Regions from separate parts of the Pseudarthrobacter leeuwenhoeki genome, predicted to be linked through region 1. Evidence: riboswitches for the same ligand, from Rfam matches in the RefSeq annotation. Region 1 holds a riboswitch; each other region holds the start of a gene.
What was found. A riboswitch is a leader RNA that binds a small molecule or an ion and turns the genes downstream of it on or off. The one in region 1 is predicted to bind cyclic di-AMP.
Positions count from the first base shown of each region.

Region 1 (5,195 bases):
GCCCTTGGGCGGCGCGGGGCTGAAGCCGAGCTTCCACCCCATTTCCCCCGGGGTGTGGTCACCTTTGGCGTTGTTGCACCGCAGGCAGGCAGCGACGAGGTTTTCCCAGGACTCCGCACCGCCCCTGGATTTGGGCTGGACATGATCGATGGTGTGGGCGGCTTTGCCGCAATAGGCGCAGCGGTGTCCGTCCCGGCGGAGCACCCCGCGGCGGCTCACCGCCGTCACGGTGTTATACCGGGGCCTGATGTATCGATTCAACAGAATCACCGACGGACGGCCCAGGACGTCGTGCGGCCCGACGACGGGATCGCCGCCTTCCGCCACGACACTGGCCTTTCCGGCCAGCACAAGGACGAGCGCCCGGCGGAAGGTCACAACCGCCAGCGGTTCATATCCAGCATTCAGAACGAGTGTGCGCATCCGCATACCTCTTCACGGCCGCACCCGCCAGGGGCACGAGGGCCGGCTGCCCTCTGCATGGTCGGGCTATGGATCGACAAAACAAGAGTAAACACGGGGATGCCAATTCACCGAATCTTTTTTCCCGCCCCGACCCGCATCCGCTGAAGTTCACGTTCTGGCAACGCAAAGGACCCCTGCCCAATGGCAGGGGTCCCCGGTGTTGCTTACAGCTGTTGTCCTAGCCGACGCGGATGAAGACCGGGCCGGAGCCGACGTTGACGCTCTGCAGGGACGTGGTTCCGCCGTTCCATCCGCCGTGAACAGCCTTGCCGTTACCGACATAAACAGCGATGTGGGCCAGGCCCGCGCCGCCGTTCGCGTAGTAGGCGAGGTCGCCCGGCTGTGCCGCGGCGGCGCTCACAGTGCGGCCGAGGGCCAGGTAACCTGCCGGCCAGCCGTGGAAGTTGATGCCCGCGGCAGCCAGCGAGTTCGTGGCGAGCCTGGTGCAGTCCTGGCCAACACCGAGCTGGGCGTAAGCGGCAGCAGCGATCGTGGCGCCCTTGACGCCGGCGGCGGCCGGAGCCGGGGTGCTGGCGGCCGGAGCAACCTTGGCAGCCGGAGCAGCCTTGGCCGGGGCAGCCGGAGCAGCCTTGGCCGGGGCAGCCGGAGCAGCCTTGGGGGCGGGGGCAGCCGGGGCTGCGGGGGCAGCCGGGGCTGCGACCTTGGTGCTGGCGGTCTTGGCCGGGTTGGCTGTGGAAGCCTCCTGGACCTTCACAACAGGCTTCGGGGCCTCGACGACGGGAGCCGGGGTGGTGGTGACAGCCGGCTTCTCGAAGGAGATCGCGATGGTCGAAGCAGCCGAGATGGTCGCCGGGGCGGCTGACTGGACTTCGAGGGTGGAAGCGGAGGTGGAATCGCGCTGAACGTTGGCCTCAGCAGCGTTGGCTCCGATACCGCTGGTCAGGACGAGACCGGAGGCAGCAGCGATAACCGCGGCCTGGCGACCCATGCCGCCGGCGTTGTCGCCGAGGGATTTGGCAATAGCGGCCAGTGAGCTGGTCTTGGTGACCTCGGCGCGGTGCCGTGCGTTTGCACTAGTCATTAAGTTCTCTCTTTCGTGATCCTGGGTCCGCGCTTTTAGGGCGCGGGCTGAGGACGCTCCGGCATCTTGGGGGTACGCCGGATCGCCCCGAAATGGGTTACTTAGCGAAGGGTGTACTGCGAAGACGCGCCAATAGCGGGAACTGCTTGCAGGTGCATGGCCTGCGGGCCGGACTCAGCAGAGATCGAGTCGGCGGTGTGAGATCCGTTCCGGGCACCAAAAAGGGCAACACGGAGGTTGGATTTCAGCGGGCTCGTAAGAGCCGCGCAAGCGCGGTGACGCGCAGCATTGTGGCGTGAAGACACGAAAGTAGCCTCTCCCAATGCCTGCGAGGTGAGCTGTCGGATTCGGATGGGAGTCACCCGGCCGCGCTGCTTCCTGGGAAGCTTTGCGACTTAACCCCAAGGCCTTCTTTCGAAGGCCAAAATTGGTTCCCCCGCCCCTGCCAGACGATGTAATGCGAACGGACCTTGAGCGGTGGCAGAGCTAGGCAATCCACTCAAGAGCGCCAACTTCGGAAAAGTTGGCGTGGGACAAACGGTACAGCAGTTGGGGCTCTATGTCACATTCAGATCACGGAGTGCCGTGAGAATGCGAGAGTGTCCCATCAGCTCGGTTACAGCCAGCCGGTCGGGTCGACGACTTCGCCGTTGACCATGACCTCGAAGTGAAGGTGGCAGCCCGTGGAGGCGCCCGTGGTGCCGCTCATCGCCACGACAGAGCCGCGGTCGACCTGCTGGCCCACCTGGACGCCGGCGGAGGACAAGTGGTTATAGGTGGTCTCCAAGCCGTTGCCGTGGTCAATCACCACACGGTTTCCGCCGCCGTAGGGATGCCATCCTGTGAAGGTCACGGTGCCACTTGCGGCCGCAATGACGTCGGTGCCGCATTGGACCGAAAAGTCCTGGCCGCGGTGGAACTCCCCGGAGCCGCCGGTGATGGGGCTGACGCGGTATCCGAAGGGGGACGACTTCTTCAGCTCTACCAAGGGCGCCCCGAGGCTGCCCGAGGAGGCTGCAGGGGCAATGGAGCCGGCCGACTGGGCGCTCAGCAGCTGCTTAAGCTTGCCGTCCGGGTCATTCCGGGTGGTGACGGCGGTGCGGTTGAAGTCAATTTTGACGTCGGCGGCGGTGATATCCGGCTGGACTGCGGCAGGGATGACTGCGGCCGTTGACCCGGTGTCTGTGGCCATAACAGGGCTCGTGGCGGGGACGGTGACGGTAAGGACCAGTCCCGTGGCAGCCAGTGCGATGCCGGCCTTTTGCCCCACGCCACTGGCGGCGGCGAAGTCCGTTACCTGGCGGAACGGGCTGCGGCGGTCTCTGCGTTCATCGCGGAGCGCGTCACGGGGCCGGTCCGCGGGTGTGGCGGCGGCCGGACGCGGCTCCGGAGCGGGACCTGTCGCACGGCGGCGGCCCCTGTCGATCTGGGTGGTCAAAAAAGGTTCCTCTCTGGAGAGCCTGCGGAGTTAGCTGTCGGATTCGGGTCAGAGAGATCAAAGACCCGGTCCGCCGTGACAAGCATCCAGGCACAGAGGTATCAAAGTAGTTCCTCGATGGAGTTGCTTGCCGCTGACGGACTTCACCCCAAGGCTGCTGAACAGCCGGAAGTGGTTCCCCCGCCCCTGCCAGAAGGTGATTCTGCAACTGATCCGCTGGCAGAGCTCGGCTCGGATCAGATAACGGTTTGGTATCGGTACTAGTGTCCAACTATAGGCGATTAAGCCGTCCAGTGATAAATCCGTTATCTACCTGTGCACAACTCATGGGAGGTCCCACGAGCTGCCCGGTGAGCGCTCGTTAACCGACGGTCACAAAAACGTGGCCCGCCACCTCGGGCGGGAGCTCCAGGGCGCCTTCGATGTCGGGCACTCGCACCGAGATGTACTCCCCCACGCGCTCCAGCGAAACCAGTGCGCCGGGGCGGATGCCGCCCTCATCAAGCTGGACGAGCAGTTCCGGTTCGACCTGGATGGGCTCGGCGAGCCGGTTGATCCTGACCCGGGAATCCGGCCCGTAGCCGGCCATGGCCTCCAGCAGGTTAATAGCGCCATCGGCGTACGGCTGGGAAGGCGGTCCGCCTAGCTCCGCGAGGCCCGGAATCGGGTTGCCATAGGGAGAGACAGTGGGGTGGTTCAGCAGTTCGAAGATCCGCCGCTCGACCCGCTCACTCATGACGTGCTCCCAGCGGCAGGCTTCCTCATGGACGTAGGCCCAGTCGAGCCCGATCACGTCAGCCAGCAGCCGCTCGGCAAGGCGGTGCTTGCGCATGACTTCAATGGCACGCTTCCGGCCGGTTTCCGTCAGTTCCAGGTGGCGGTCGCCGGAAACAACCACCAGCCCGTCGCGTTCCATCCGGCCGATAGTCTGGGAGACGGTGGGGCCGGAGTGGCGCAGCCGTTCGGCGATGCGGGCGCGGAGTGCGACGATGTTTTCTTCTTCAAGTTCCAGAATGGTCCGAAGATACATCTCGGTTGTATCGATCAGATCCGTCATTCAGCTCAGCTCCTCGAGCGCCGTCCTTGCGCATTTCCCGCCGTACCGCATGCTGCAGGCGCCCTGGCGCGGTCCGCCGTACGTTCGCAGGCCAGCTTAGCCTATTTTGAATTACTCCGGATAATCTCAGTGACCGGACTGTGACGGTCTCTTTTGCCTCCCCCGCGGGGCAGTCAGGCAGAATGAAACGCAAGGCTCCGCTGCAGCCACGCTGCCGGGCGACCTACCGAGCCACACTTTTGTACCAGCCGAAAATTGGAGCCACTGTGAGCGACACCAGCATCACGATTCCCGCAAACCTCCTGCCCAAGGACGGTCGCTTCGGTGCCGGACCGTCCAAGGTCCGCCCGGAGCAGATGGAGGCCCTCGCCGCCGCGTCCCAGCTGCTGGGAACCTCCCACCGCCAGGCGCCGGTCAAGAACCTGGTGGGATCGGTCCGGAACGGGCTCAGCCAGTTCTTCCGCGCCCCCGAGGGCTACGAAGTCATCCTGGGCGTCGGCGGATCGACGGCATTCTGGGACATCGCCAGCTTCGGTCTGGTGGAGAACAAGGCCCAGCACTTGTCCTTTGGCGAGTTTGGCTCGAAGTTCGCCTCCGCCACCAACAAGGCACCGTTCCTTGCGGACTCCTCAATCATCAAGTCCGAACCGGGCACCCGCCCGGCGGCCAAAGCCGAGGCCGGCGTCGATGTTTACGCCTGGCCGCAGAACGAGACGTCCACCGGCGTTGCCGCCCCCGTCCAGCGTGTGGCCGGCGCCGATGCAGGCTCCCTCGTCCTGGTTGACGCCACATCGGCTGCCGGCGGGCTGGATGTCGACGTCGCGGAAGCGGACGTCTACTACTTCGCCCCGCAGAAGAACTTTGCCTCCGACGGAGGCCTGTGGCTCGGCCTGTTCTCCCCGGCGGCGCTGGAACGTGCGGCGCGGATCAAGGCCGGCGGCCGCTGGATCCCGGACTTCCTGGACCTCCAGACGGCGATTGACAACTCACGGCTGAACCAGACCTACAACACTCCGGCCCTGGCCACGCTCGTCACCCTCGATGCCCAGGTGCAGTGGCTCAACGCGAACGGCGGACTGGACTTCGCCTCGGCACGGACGGCGGATTCGGCCGGCCGCATCTACCGCTGGGCCGAGGCCTCGGAGTACGCCACCCCCTTCGTGGCGAAGGCTGAGGAACGCTCCAACGTCATC
Region 1 is NZ_JBVAYY010000005.1:47,287-52,481, reverse strand. It holds gene ACZYX4_RS05610 (HNH endonuclease) at 1-423, opposite strand, end outside; gene ACZYX4_RS05605 (NlpC/P60 family protein) at 644-1,507, opposite strand; cyclic di-AMP (ydaO/yuaA leader) riboswitch at 1,817-1,986, opposite strand; gene ACZYX4_RS05600 (M23 family metallopeptidase) at 2,124-2,945, opposite strand; cyclic di-AMP (ydaO/yuaA leader) riboswitch at 2,950-3,162, opposite strand; gene ACZYX4_RS05595 (metal-dependent transcriptional regulator) at 3,307-4,002, opposite strand; gene serC (phosphoserine transaminase) at 4,269-5,195, shown strand, end outside.

Region 2 (5,195 bases), on a different contig from region 1:
GCGCGGTTCGGTTGCGGCTGAAGTGCAGCCCTCCCGACGCGGTGGTGACGCTCCCGCCCAGTTACTCCGGCCCACGCGACACTGCGCCCCCGGGATCCCGCAGCATTCCGCGGTTCTTCGGGGTGGAACCGGGGTGAGGCACCGAGTAACTGGGCTGGAGCGTCGCCACCCGGGGCCGGCCAGGACCCGGAAGTGCGCCTGCTCCGGTGGAGGGAGCCTCGCTAGGCGCTGTTCAAGACCGCCACGTCTGGATCCGGTCGGTCGCGCACGCCCAGCCGCGTGAGCGCAAGCGGGCCCAGGACGGTCCCGCTGAGGATAATACCCGCGAAGATCAGGCATGACAGCTGCCACGATCCACCCTCATACAGCGGCCCTGCGAGCAGCGACCCAGCCGCGGCGCCGAGCATCTCGGCGTTGGTCAGAAGGCTCAACCCGCGGCCCACCCGGTGCCCGTTCACCTCGGCCACAACTGCCCGCTGGATCGGCAGCAAGATGGCCCAGGAGGCACTGGTCAGTACCCAGAGTGCGGCGATCACAAGCGGACTGGGCGTGAAGGCGAGACCTGACGCCGTCAGTGCCGACGCGACCGATGCGATGACATATCCCGCACGTCGGCCACGACGTTCAACGAAGCCGTGCAAGACCCGGGGCATCACGGTGAGCACGATGCCGCCGGGCAGGTAGATCAGTGCAATCTGGTAAACCTCGAGTCCGAGCGCGTTCTGCAGGTGCAGCAGCAAAAGCAGTGACACGCCAGCCTCGGCGACTGCCGTCACCAGCGCGGCGAGCAGCAGCGGGGCGAGGCGCTTTCCATCGCCCCTGATCCCGCCCGGTGGCCGCTCCTGCGGTGGCGGCAGGAACCGCGGCACGCGGAGCAACAGGACCGCCGCGACGCTACAGACAACGGCGAGGGTCCCGAAAACCCCACCGAAGCCGATCAGCTGCAGCAGGACCATCGCTGGAATCCAGAAAACCACGATCCTAGCGCTTCGGACGACAGCAGTCCGGCCAGGGAACCGGAGTCACGGTCAAGGTCCTCGACTGCGAGCGCCCGGGCGGCGATCCAGAAGAACGCGCCGCCCACACCGCCTACACCAGCTGCGGCGAAGGCGCTTGGAAGTGATGTCGCGAGGGCGTAGCCGATGCAGCTCACCGCGTGCAGCAGGGCGCCGGCTGCCGCGACCCTCGTCCGCACCCGCGTGTCGACCAGCCAACCGGAAATTGGACGTGCGATCACCGAGATGACGAGCTCGACGGCGACAAGAGCTCCGATCGCGCTTGGCGCAAGGCCCAGCCGGGTGCCGCCCCAGAGCGGGATCAGGAAGTCGAGCAGTTCCGCCGACCCTCCGATCAGGGTCGCGGCAGTGCCGGGAATCCTACCGCTGGCGCTGGAACTGGCCTTTTGACCGAAACAGATGCGGGCGTAGCCTTGGCATATGGGACTCAGCTACGACGACCCGGACCCGGCGGACCCCGACACTGACGCGGTTCGCCCAAAAAAAGCCTGAACGATGAAACGTGCAGTAACCCGGCCGGCGAGCGTTCGCGCCATCGGCTATGCCATCACCGGCAAGGTGGCCGTCGACCGCAACCCCGGCGGTCCGATGACGGGCGTGAGCTTTGCGCAGATGCAGCAGGACTTCACAAACGGCCTCGTAACTCTTGGAACCTCCAACGACGACGGCAAGCTGGTATCCAACCACGCCTACGCATTGCTGGGCGTGAATTCCCCCAATGAAACCGTCGTGGTCGGAGATCCGGCAGGCGACCAAACGACACTGAAGTTCTCGACCTTCCAGTCCACGAACATTAACCAGTACATCGCGATACCGACCTACCCGTGAGTCCAGGCTGTTCAACGAAAGACGACGGGCAGTTTGCACGACGGCGCTGAAGCGACTATTTGGCGGGTCCCAGATCACATCGTGCGCTGTGACCCACCGCAGACTGTGGCGCGAGAGCAGGTCCGTCCGTTCGTCGGTAGGCATGATCGAGGCGCTCAGCGTGTAGCTGATTGACTGCTTCGTTCGAACCGCGTCGCGCCATGCAAAGGTGACGTTCGGACCGAAAAGCAGTGCAGATAGGTGCCTACTGATCCGCCAAAACTACAGGGATCTCTGCGGTCCTGCTGGGCCAGGTCCTCCTGCGTGATTCCGGCATCGGACTGCCCTCCCCTGCCGCGGCTGCCGGGCTCGGCGTATGCTGGAACCCCGTCCCGCAGTGAAGCGAGGGAGCCCGCCATGCGCAAGGTCATTCTGATGATGCAGGTATCCCTGGACGGATTCTTTGAGGGTCCGGAGCGGGACCTGAGCTGGCACCGGGTCGATGACGAACTGCACCGCCACTTCAACGACGAGCTCCGGACCATGGGCGCTTTCCTGGACGGCCGCGTCACCTATGAGCTGATGGCCGGCTTCTGGCCGACGGCGGACGAGGACCCCTCAACCCCTGCCCCGATGACCGAGTTCGCGGGGATCTGGCGGGACATGCCCAAAATCGTCTACTCCAGGACCCTGGCGTCGGCCGGCTGGAATACCGAGGTGGTGCGCGACGTCGTCGCCGAGGACGTCGCGAGGCTCAGGGAACAGCCCGGCGGTGACCTGGCGCTGGGCGGCGCCAATCTGTCCGCGTCGTTCAGGCGGCTCGGGCTGATCGACGAGTACCGGATCTATGTGCACCCGGTACTGATCGGACGGGGCACGCCCCTTTTCCAGGGGACGGATGCGATGACGGCGCTGCGGCTGCTGGAGAGCCGGACGTTCGGCAACGGCGTCGTGCTGCTGCGGTATGCAACGAAGCCGGACGCCGGGCGCGCAGAAGGCCGGTGATCAGCTGCCCCCAAGGCAACCGATCGACCGGCCTTCGACGTGCTGAAAGCGGTCCTGCTAGCCGGCGCGGACGAACGTCACGGGGCCGGTGGCGGTCAGCCAGGACAGCGGGTGCGTGATCGTGGAGTTGACGCCGTTCATTCCGCCGCTGATTGCCTGGCCGTTGCCGGCGTAGATGGCGACGTGGCCGGACTGGACAATGATGTCGCCGGGCTGGGGAGCAGCGACGACTTTGCCATACTTCATGAATGCCATCGGGCCAATGTCACCGACCGGGATGCCGGCGGCGTTCAGGCCCTTCTCCACTACCGCGGTGCAGTCCTGCGTGATGCCGATCTGGCCGTACGCTACGGCCAGCAGCGTGGCGTTCACTCCACCGGCTGCCGGGGCAGCGGCAGGGGCGGGTGCGGCCTGGACCTTCACGGTCGCCTTCGCGGCGGCAGCGGGGGGTGCTGCCGGCGCGGGTGCTGCCGGGGCCTTGGCTGCCGGGGCCTTCGGAGCAGCTACGGGCTTGGGTGCCTCGACCACGGGAGCCGGGGCAGTCGCAACGGCCGGGCGCTCGAACGTGATCTGGACGGCGGAATCCGCCATGACCGGCGCGGAGACCTGGCCCTGGACGTCAACGGATGCTGCCGGTGCGGAGACGAGCTCAGTCGGTGCATCGGCTGCGTTCGCAGCCAAAGCGCCGCTGAGCACCATTCCGGAAGTGGCAACGAGGACGGCTGCCTGGCGGCCGATGGTGCCGGCGGTGCGGCGTTTGCTGCGAAGGTCGGCGTTTTTGGGCGCACGAGTATTGCTAAAAGTCATTAAAGGAGCCTCTCCCAATGCCTGCGAGGTGAGCTGTCGGATTCGGATGGGAGGCACCCGGCCGCACGCTGGCCCGATCATGACGGGCCGTGCGGCTTCACCCCAAGACCCCTGGAGAACAGCGGGTCAAAATTGGTTTCCCCGTCTCTGCCGGACGTTGCTGCGAGTTATCCCCTGGCCGCGGCAGAGTTAGGCAATCGGCTGGGGAGAGCCCGTCTCGAAACAACAGGCACCTAACAACGGTAACGGACTGATCACGGAGTGTCACATCGAGGCAACGGCAGACTGTGGTGAGCGGGCTTTGACAGGCACGCCGACCGGCCCGGGCACTGGCCGGACGCTGCCCCGGGCATAGGATGATGCCATCACCGTTCACCCGAAGCGGAGGCCCGAAAATGAACAGTCCCGACCCCATCAGGCACTGCATCGCCATCTGCCAGCTGAGCACTCAGCCGCCGGAGGACTTCAGTGTCAACACCGAACTGCTCGTGCTGGAAAACGGGGAAGTCCACGTCTCCACCTGGGACGCTGAGCCTCGCGACGGTGGCTTCGACGTGCACGTCCTGAACGACCGCGTGGACGCACTCGGCTTTATGGTGGTCACCGACTGGGAGTTCTTCGACGAAAAGGCCTATGCCGTGGTGGAACGCCGGCCGGGAAGCCGGGCCGGATCCCGACCCGGCAGCAGGTCCGCGTAACCCTCCGATTCCGAATCTCCGGCGGAACTTTGACTTATTGCAGACGTCATTTGATTGCGCCACAGACATATGACGCGGGAATAAATAATAGGGGGGACTGCCACGGCAAACGCTTTGAACGGCAACACTGCCGTGCAGCGTTGCCGTCAGAGAATACGTGGGCGGACTGTTCCTGCCATCAGACCGGGCTGCTCCGTTTGTTGCTGCGCCTCTGGCGGAACCCAAAAGGGGTGCTTATCCGGGTACGGCAGTCTGCGGGAATTGGTGGTTACCCGCACTGTTGAACCCGTTATCTCGCGGACCATTTTGTTGAGATGGTAGATGAGCCGCCGACGGGAATAGAGACTGAAAAATTGACGGTAGATAGAATTCGAACGCCGCAAAGCAGCAGCCGGGTGAAGAGACAATGCCGCGCAGTATTCGCCGGGTCAGAATCCCAGGTCCGGGCGGTGTCTGGCCGTCTCGGCGAGCACGAGGGAAACCGCCCCTGCGGCGATCGCGCCGTCGTCGTCCTCGTGGTTCCGCTGCGGCGAAGACGCCAGAACGAGACGGGCGTGGCGCACGAACCGGGGCCAGTCCCCCGCGCCGGCACGGAGCACGCGCAGCGGGGACAGCAGGGCGGCACGGCGCAGCCAGCCGTCGGGATCCCGCACCCACCGGTCCAGGACACTGTCCGCGCGCACCCTGCCGACGACGTCGAGCCCCTCGAGCAGGGGACCAACGACGTCGATGGCGAGCGGATCGACGAGGGCGCCCAGCCGTGCGCTCCGCACGAAGCCCTCGATCCGGGTCAGGTCCAGGTTCGTCAGCAGGCCGACGCTGGATTGGAGCAGCACGACGCCGGCGAGTCGGCTTTCGAAGA
Region 2 is NZ_JBVAYY010000022.1:33,018-38,212, reverse strand. It holds gene ACZYX4_RS16405 (MFS transporter) at 222-956, opposite strand; gene ACZYX4_RS16400 (MFS transporter) at 938-1,318, opposite strand; gene ACZYX4_RS16395 (hypothetical protein) at 1,512-1,844, shown strand; gene ACZYX4_RS16390 (dihydrofolate reductase family protein) at 2,241-2,828, shown strand; gene ACZYX4_RS16385 (C40 family peptidase) at 2,886-3,635, opposite strand; cyclic di-AMP (ydaO/yuaA leader) riboswitch at 3,640-3,810, opposite strand; gene ACZYX4_RS16380 (hypothetical protein) at 4,031-4,333, shown strand; gene ACZYX4_RS16375 (DNA alkylation repair protein) at 4,762-5,195, opposite strand, start outside.
Region 2: another riboswitch for cyclic di-AMP. It lies ahead of ACZYX4_RS16385 (C40 family peptidase); the one in region 1 lies ahead of ACZYX4_RS05605 (NlpC/P60 family protein).

Region 3 (5,195 bases), on a different contig from region 1:
TGACTACGTGACCAAACCGTTCAGCATGGAAGAAGTGCTGCTGCGGTTGCACCGGCTGGTCCAGCGTTCCGGAGTGGCTGCGATGGATACCGCCGAACTCGTCGTCGGGGACCTCGTCCTGAACGTCGACACGAGGGAGGTTCGGCGCGCAGGCGAAGAACTGCACCTCACGGCCACCCAGTTCGAGCTGCTGCGCTACCTCATGGAGAACCCGAAACGGGTCGTCAGCAAGGCCCAGATCCTGGACCGGGTCTGGGACTACGACTTCGGCGGGCAGGCCAACATTGTGGAGCTCTACATCTCCTACCTCCGCAAGAAGGTCGACGCCAGCCACCCGCCCATGATCCACACGGTGCGCGGCGCCGGCTACGTCCTGAAACCGGCGGACTGATCCGTGCCTGCAGGCCCTGCCGAGATCCGCCCCTCCGGACTCAACTGGCGCACCCCGTCCACCTGGCACCTGCGCACCCGGCTTGTCCTCGTCGCCATGGCCCTGCTCGTTGCGATCTGCGGGGCCGTCGGTATCGTCAGCTATGCCTCGATGGACTTCTTCCTGACCAGACAGCTCGACACCCAGCTGCAGCAGGCAGCGGTCCGTGCCCGCGAGTCCGGCCGCTCCGGCCGCTCCGACCCCCTTGAGGCGCGGGGCCTGGCCATCGGCACCCTGAACGCGCGAATCCATGACGATTCGGTCCGCAGCGCCGGCTTCCTCTCCGAGGACGCCACCCGGGAATCCCTCACCGACGAAGACGACGAAGTGCTCCTGGAGCTCACCCCGTGGCTCGAGCCGGTGGACCGGACCCTGTCCGCCGGAGCCTACCGGCTGGTTGCCGCCGAGGCGGGCGGCGACGTGATCGTCACCGGCCTGCCGCTCGCGGAGAAGCAGACCACGCTTGCCACCATGGTCTGGACCATGGTGCTCGTGTCCGCCGGCGGGCTCCTGGTCATCGGACTGGCCGGGACGGCACTGATCCGCCGGACCATGAAGCCGCTCGATCAGCTCTCCGAGGTGGCAACGCAGGTTGCGCGGCTGCCGCTCGACGCCGGAGAGGTGGGACTTGCTGTGCGGGTGCCGGCGTCCGCAGCGCATCCGGAAACCGAGGTGGGCAGCGTGGGCCATGCCCTGAACATGATGCTGGACAACGTCTCCAATGCCCTGGAAGCTCGGCAGAAGAGCGAGATGAAGGTCCGCCAGTTCGTCGCGGATGCCTCGCACGAACTGCGTACTCCCCTGACCGCCATCCGCGGCTATACCGAGCTGATGCGGATGACCGAACATTTCACCCCCGACGGCCAGAAGTCCCTGGCCCGGGTGCAGAGCCAGTCCGAACGTATGACGACCCTGGTGGAGGATCTGCTCCTGCTCGCGCGGCTGGATGAGGGCCAGCCGCTCAAGCTCAGCGACGTGGATCTCACCCAGTTGGCCATCGAGACGGTCAGTGACGAGAAGGTCATGGCCCCGGACCGGGTCTGGCACTTGGAGCTCCCGGAAGAGCCTGTGGTGGTTCGCGGGGACGCGAGCCAGCTGCATCAGGTGCTGGTCAACCTGCTCTCCAACGCGCGCAAACACACGGGCCCCGGCACGACCGTGGTGACCGGTGTGAAGCGATCCCCGGACGGACATGCCGAGGTGACCGTGACGGACAACGGCCCCGGGATTGCCCCCGGGTTCGTGGACCGTGTCTTTGCCCGCTTCACGCGCGCGGACGCTTCCCGCAAGAATCCGGCAGCACTCACGACGCCGGCAACCGGCAGGGCCCTTCCGCGGCGTCCGCTGCACCCGCCGCGGCCGCCCGGGGCATCCTCAGGGGGCGCCACAACAACGCCCCCTGCAACGACGGCCTCCACCGAGGGCACCAGCGGGCTGGGATTGTCGATCGTGCAGTCGATTGTCGAGGCCCATGGCGGGACTGTCAGTGTGGCCTCGGTGCCCGGCCGGACCGAGTTCACCGTTCGGCTGCCGGAGGCTCCGGCGCCGCCCGAAGTCAAGCCGTCGCTGGTCAGGGCGCAAGCCGCCCCGCCGACGCAGTGATGCTTGTTACCAAACTGTAACTTGTCTGTTCAACTCCTGTACGGTTTTTAAGTGCGGCCATCACTGGGGCCGCATGTCCGGATGTACGCCACGCTCTGCCGCCTCCCGGATTCCGCTGGACAGGCAGAGGCGGGGGACCCAGAGTTCCCGGGCATTTTTTGCACATTGCGCCCTTGGGGTGAAGCCGACACGTGAGATTCCGTGCGGCCGGGTGACCTCATCCGAACCCGACAGCTAACTCCGCAGGCGTTGAGAGGCACTCATGACTAACTCCAAGGCACAATCGGGCCCTGACGACGCCGCAAACTCAACCGGCTCCAAGCTGTCGGGCCACGGCGCCGAGCCGGCCAGGCCCGCTTCAGCCTTGGCCCGGTTTGCCCGCCACGCCGGTTCGACCGGCCGCCGGGCGGCCGTTGTTGTTGCCGCCTGCGCGATGATCGTGGGGGCCGGCGCCGCCGGCCAGGCGTCCGAGACGGCCGCGCGCAATGCCGACGCCGGCAGTTCCACGCAGGCAGCCGCCTCGGCGGATCCGCTGACGCACCTTGATTTTGAGCGTGTCCGGGTCGAGAGTGAGGCCGTCACCGGCACCGGCGACGCCGCGGCCCAGCCGGCCGAGGTCGCGCCGGCCGAAGCACCGGCCCCGGCAGCTGTCCCGGCCCCCGCTCCCGAGCCCGCCCCGGCACCTGCGACTGTGCCGGCACCTGCACCGGCCCCCGTTGCCATCGATGACCCTGCCGGCGCCCAGGCGTACGCGGCGAGCCAGTTGGGCTCCTATGGCTGGGCCCCGAGCCAGATGCCGTGCCTCATGAAGCTCTGGACCAAGGAATCGGATTGGGAGACGACCGCCACGAACCCGAGCAGCGGCGCCTACGGTGTGGTCCAGTCGCTGCCGGCCGAGAAGATGGCCAGCGCGGGCGCGGACTACCGGACGAACTACCGGACCCAGATCAACTGGGGTCTGGAGTACGTCAAGGACCGCTACGGCTCACCCTGTGGGGCCCTGAACTTCCACTACGCCCACAACTGGTACTAAACCCCTGGCACAGCCAGCGAGCAGCCGGAGCCGCGCGCGAACCGGCCACCAGGGCAGGTCCGGTGCCGTTCGGCTGACTTAACCGGCCACGCCGTAAAGGCGGTCGCCGGCGTCGCCCAGGCCCGGCACGATGTAGGACTTCTCGTTGAGCTTCTCGTCGATCGAGGCGAGCACGATCGTCACGTTGGCGTCGGCAAGCTCCTCCTCCAGCTTCGCCAGGCCTTCCGGGGCGGCCAGCAGGCAGATGCAGGTGACGTCGGAAGCGCCGCGCTTAAAGAGGAACTTGATGGCCTCGCGCAGCGTGCCGCCGGTCGCGAGCATGGGGTCCAGGACGAAGATCTGACGGTCGGTAAGGTCCTCGGGGAGACGCTCCGCGTAGGTGATGATGTCCAGGGTCTCTTCATCGCGGGCCATGCCCAGGAACCCGACCTCGGCCGTGGGGACCAGCTTGGTCATGCCCTCGAGCATGCCGAGTCCGGCCCGGAGGATGGGAACCACCAGCGGGGTGGGCTTGGTAAATGCGGTGCCAATGGTGGTGCTGACCGGCGTCTCGATGGTCACCGGTTCGGTGCGGACGTCGCGGGTGGCCTCGTACGCCAGGAGCGTGACGAGTTCCTCGGTGAGCTGGCGGAAGACCGGGGACGGGGTGTTCTTGTCCCGCAGAACGGTGAGCTTATGGGCGACCAGCGGGTGGTCCACAACGAAAGTGCGCATGGGTCAAAACTATCACCCGGCGGCTGGGGGGCCGCCCGTGGGGCCACGGGCGCCGACGTCGCCCTTGTCCCCTGGAGCACTGCCGGGGGCGGCGCCGTCGTGCAGGTGCGCGGGGTTGTCGAAGGTGGGTGCGGGGCCGGCGTGTTCCCGGTGCCGGATCACGTGGAAGAGCCGGTGTGCCAGAATCACGATGCCGACCCAGGCCAGCCCCAGCACCCATCCGATGATCACATCGGTCATCCAGTGGTGGCCCAGATAGACCCTGCTCATGCCCATCGCGAAGATGAAGGACGCACCCGCCACTATCAGGCTTACCCGCGCTACGCTGCCCTGGATCTGCAGACAAGCCAGGTAGACCACGAGCCCGATCACTACCGTGGTGTTGAGCGTGTGGCCGCTCGGAAACGACGGCGAGGATTCGTAGGGCGGGACGGCGTCGGAGTGGTCCGGGCGGGTTCTGCCGACCAGTGTCTTGCCCAGCGATGTAGCGGTCACGGAGACTGCTGCGGCACCTCCGATCAGGATCAAGGGCCGCCAGGTACGGCTGGTCCAGATGAGCCACGCGGTGAGGATGCTGGCCAGGATGGGCATCCCGACCCCGCCGCCGACGTTGGTGAATGCCGTGACGAACGAGTCGAGGCCGGGGCTGCGGAGCTGTTCCATCCACCCCAAGGTGGGCTTGTCCAGGTTCGCCAGGCCGGCGTCATCCACCACGTCCTCATAGACCTCGGCACCCAACAGCGTCAGGACCAGCACTACGACGCCGCCAATGGCCATGGTGGCCCAAAGCGCCGCGTAGGGCACCACCCATTTTCCCCAATGCTGCGTTAGCCAGCTCTCCGACCCGGTGTTCACGGCATCTCCCGATTGTTGTCTTCGGCAGCTTCACTGCCCAGCTTGCTTAGTCATCGAAACTATCATTGAGCCATGACTTCCCCCGAGCCCCGCCATGCCAAATGGATGGGCCTTGCCCTGACCGAGGCGCGTGCCGCGCTGGCCACGGCGGACGTGCCGATCGGCGCCGTCGTCATCGGGCCCGACGGCACCGTGCTCGGCAGCGGGCGCAACGAACGGGAGGCCCTCGGGGACCCGACGGCGCACGCGGAGGTGGTGGCCATCCGCGAGGCTGCGGCTCGGCTGCAGGAATCCAGCGCACAGGGTGGGGGCGCCGGTGACGGCTGGCGGCTGGCGGACTGCACGCTGGTGGTGACGCTGGAGCCCTGCGCCATGTGCGCCGGGGCCGTGGTGCTGGCCCGGATTCCGCGGGTGGTGTTCGGTGCCTGGGACGAGAAGGCCGGGGCCGCCGGCTCCGTGTTCGACATCCTCCGCGAGCGCCGGCTCAACCACTGGGTGGAAGTGTACGGCGGGGTCAGGGAGCAGGAATGCGCGGCGCTGCTGCAGGACTTCTTTGCCGGG
Region 3 is NZ_JBVAYY010000009.1:165,670-170,864, reverse strand. It holds gene ACZYX4_RS10245 (response regulator transcription factor) at 1-391, shown strand, start outside; gene ACZYX4_RS10240 (sensor histidine kinase) at 395-2,032, shown strand; cyclic di-AMP (ydaO/yuaA leader) riboswitch at 2,136-2,293, shown strand; gene ACZYX4_RS10235 (aggregation-promoting factor C-terminal-like domain-containing protein) at 2,295-3,065, shown strand; gene upp (uracil phosphoribosyltransferase) at 3,144-3,779, opposite strand; gene ACZYX4_RS10225 (phosphatase PAP2 family protein) at 3,792-4,586, opposite strand; gene ACZYX4_RS10220 (nucleoside deaminase) at 4,707-5,195, shown strand, end outside.
Region 3: another riboswitch for cyclic di-AMP. It lies ahead of ACZYX4_RS10235 (aggregation-promoting factor C-terminal-like domain-containing protein); the one in region 1 lies ahead of ACZYX4_RS05605 (NlpC/P60 family protein).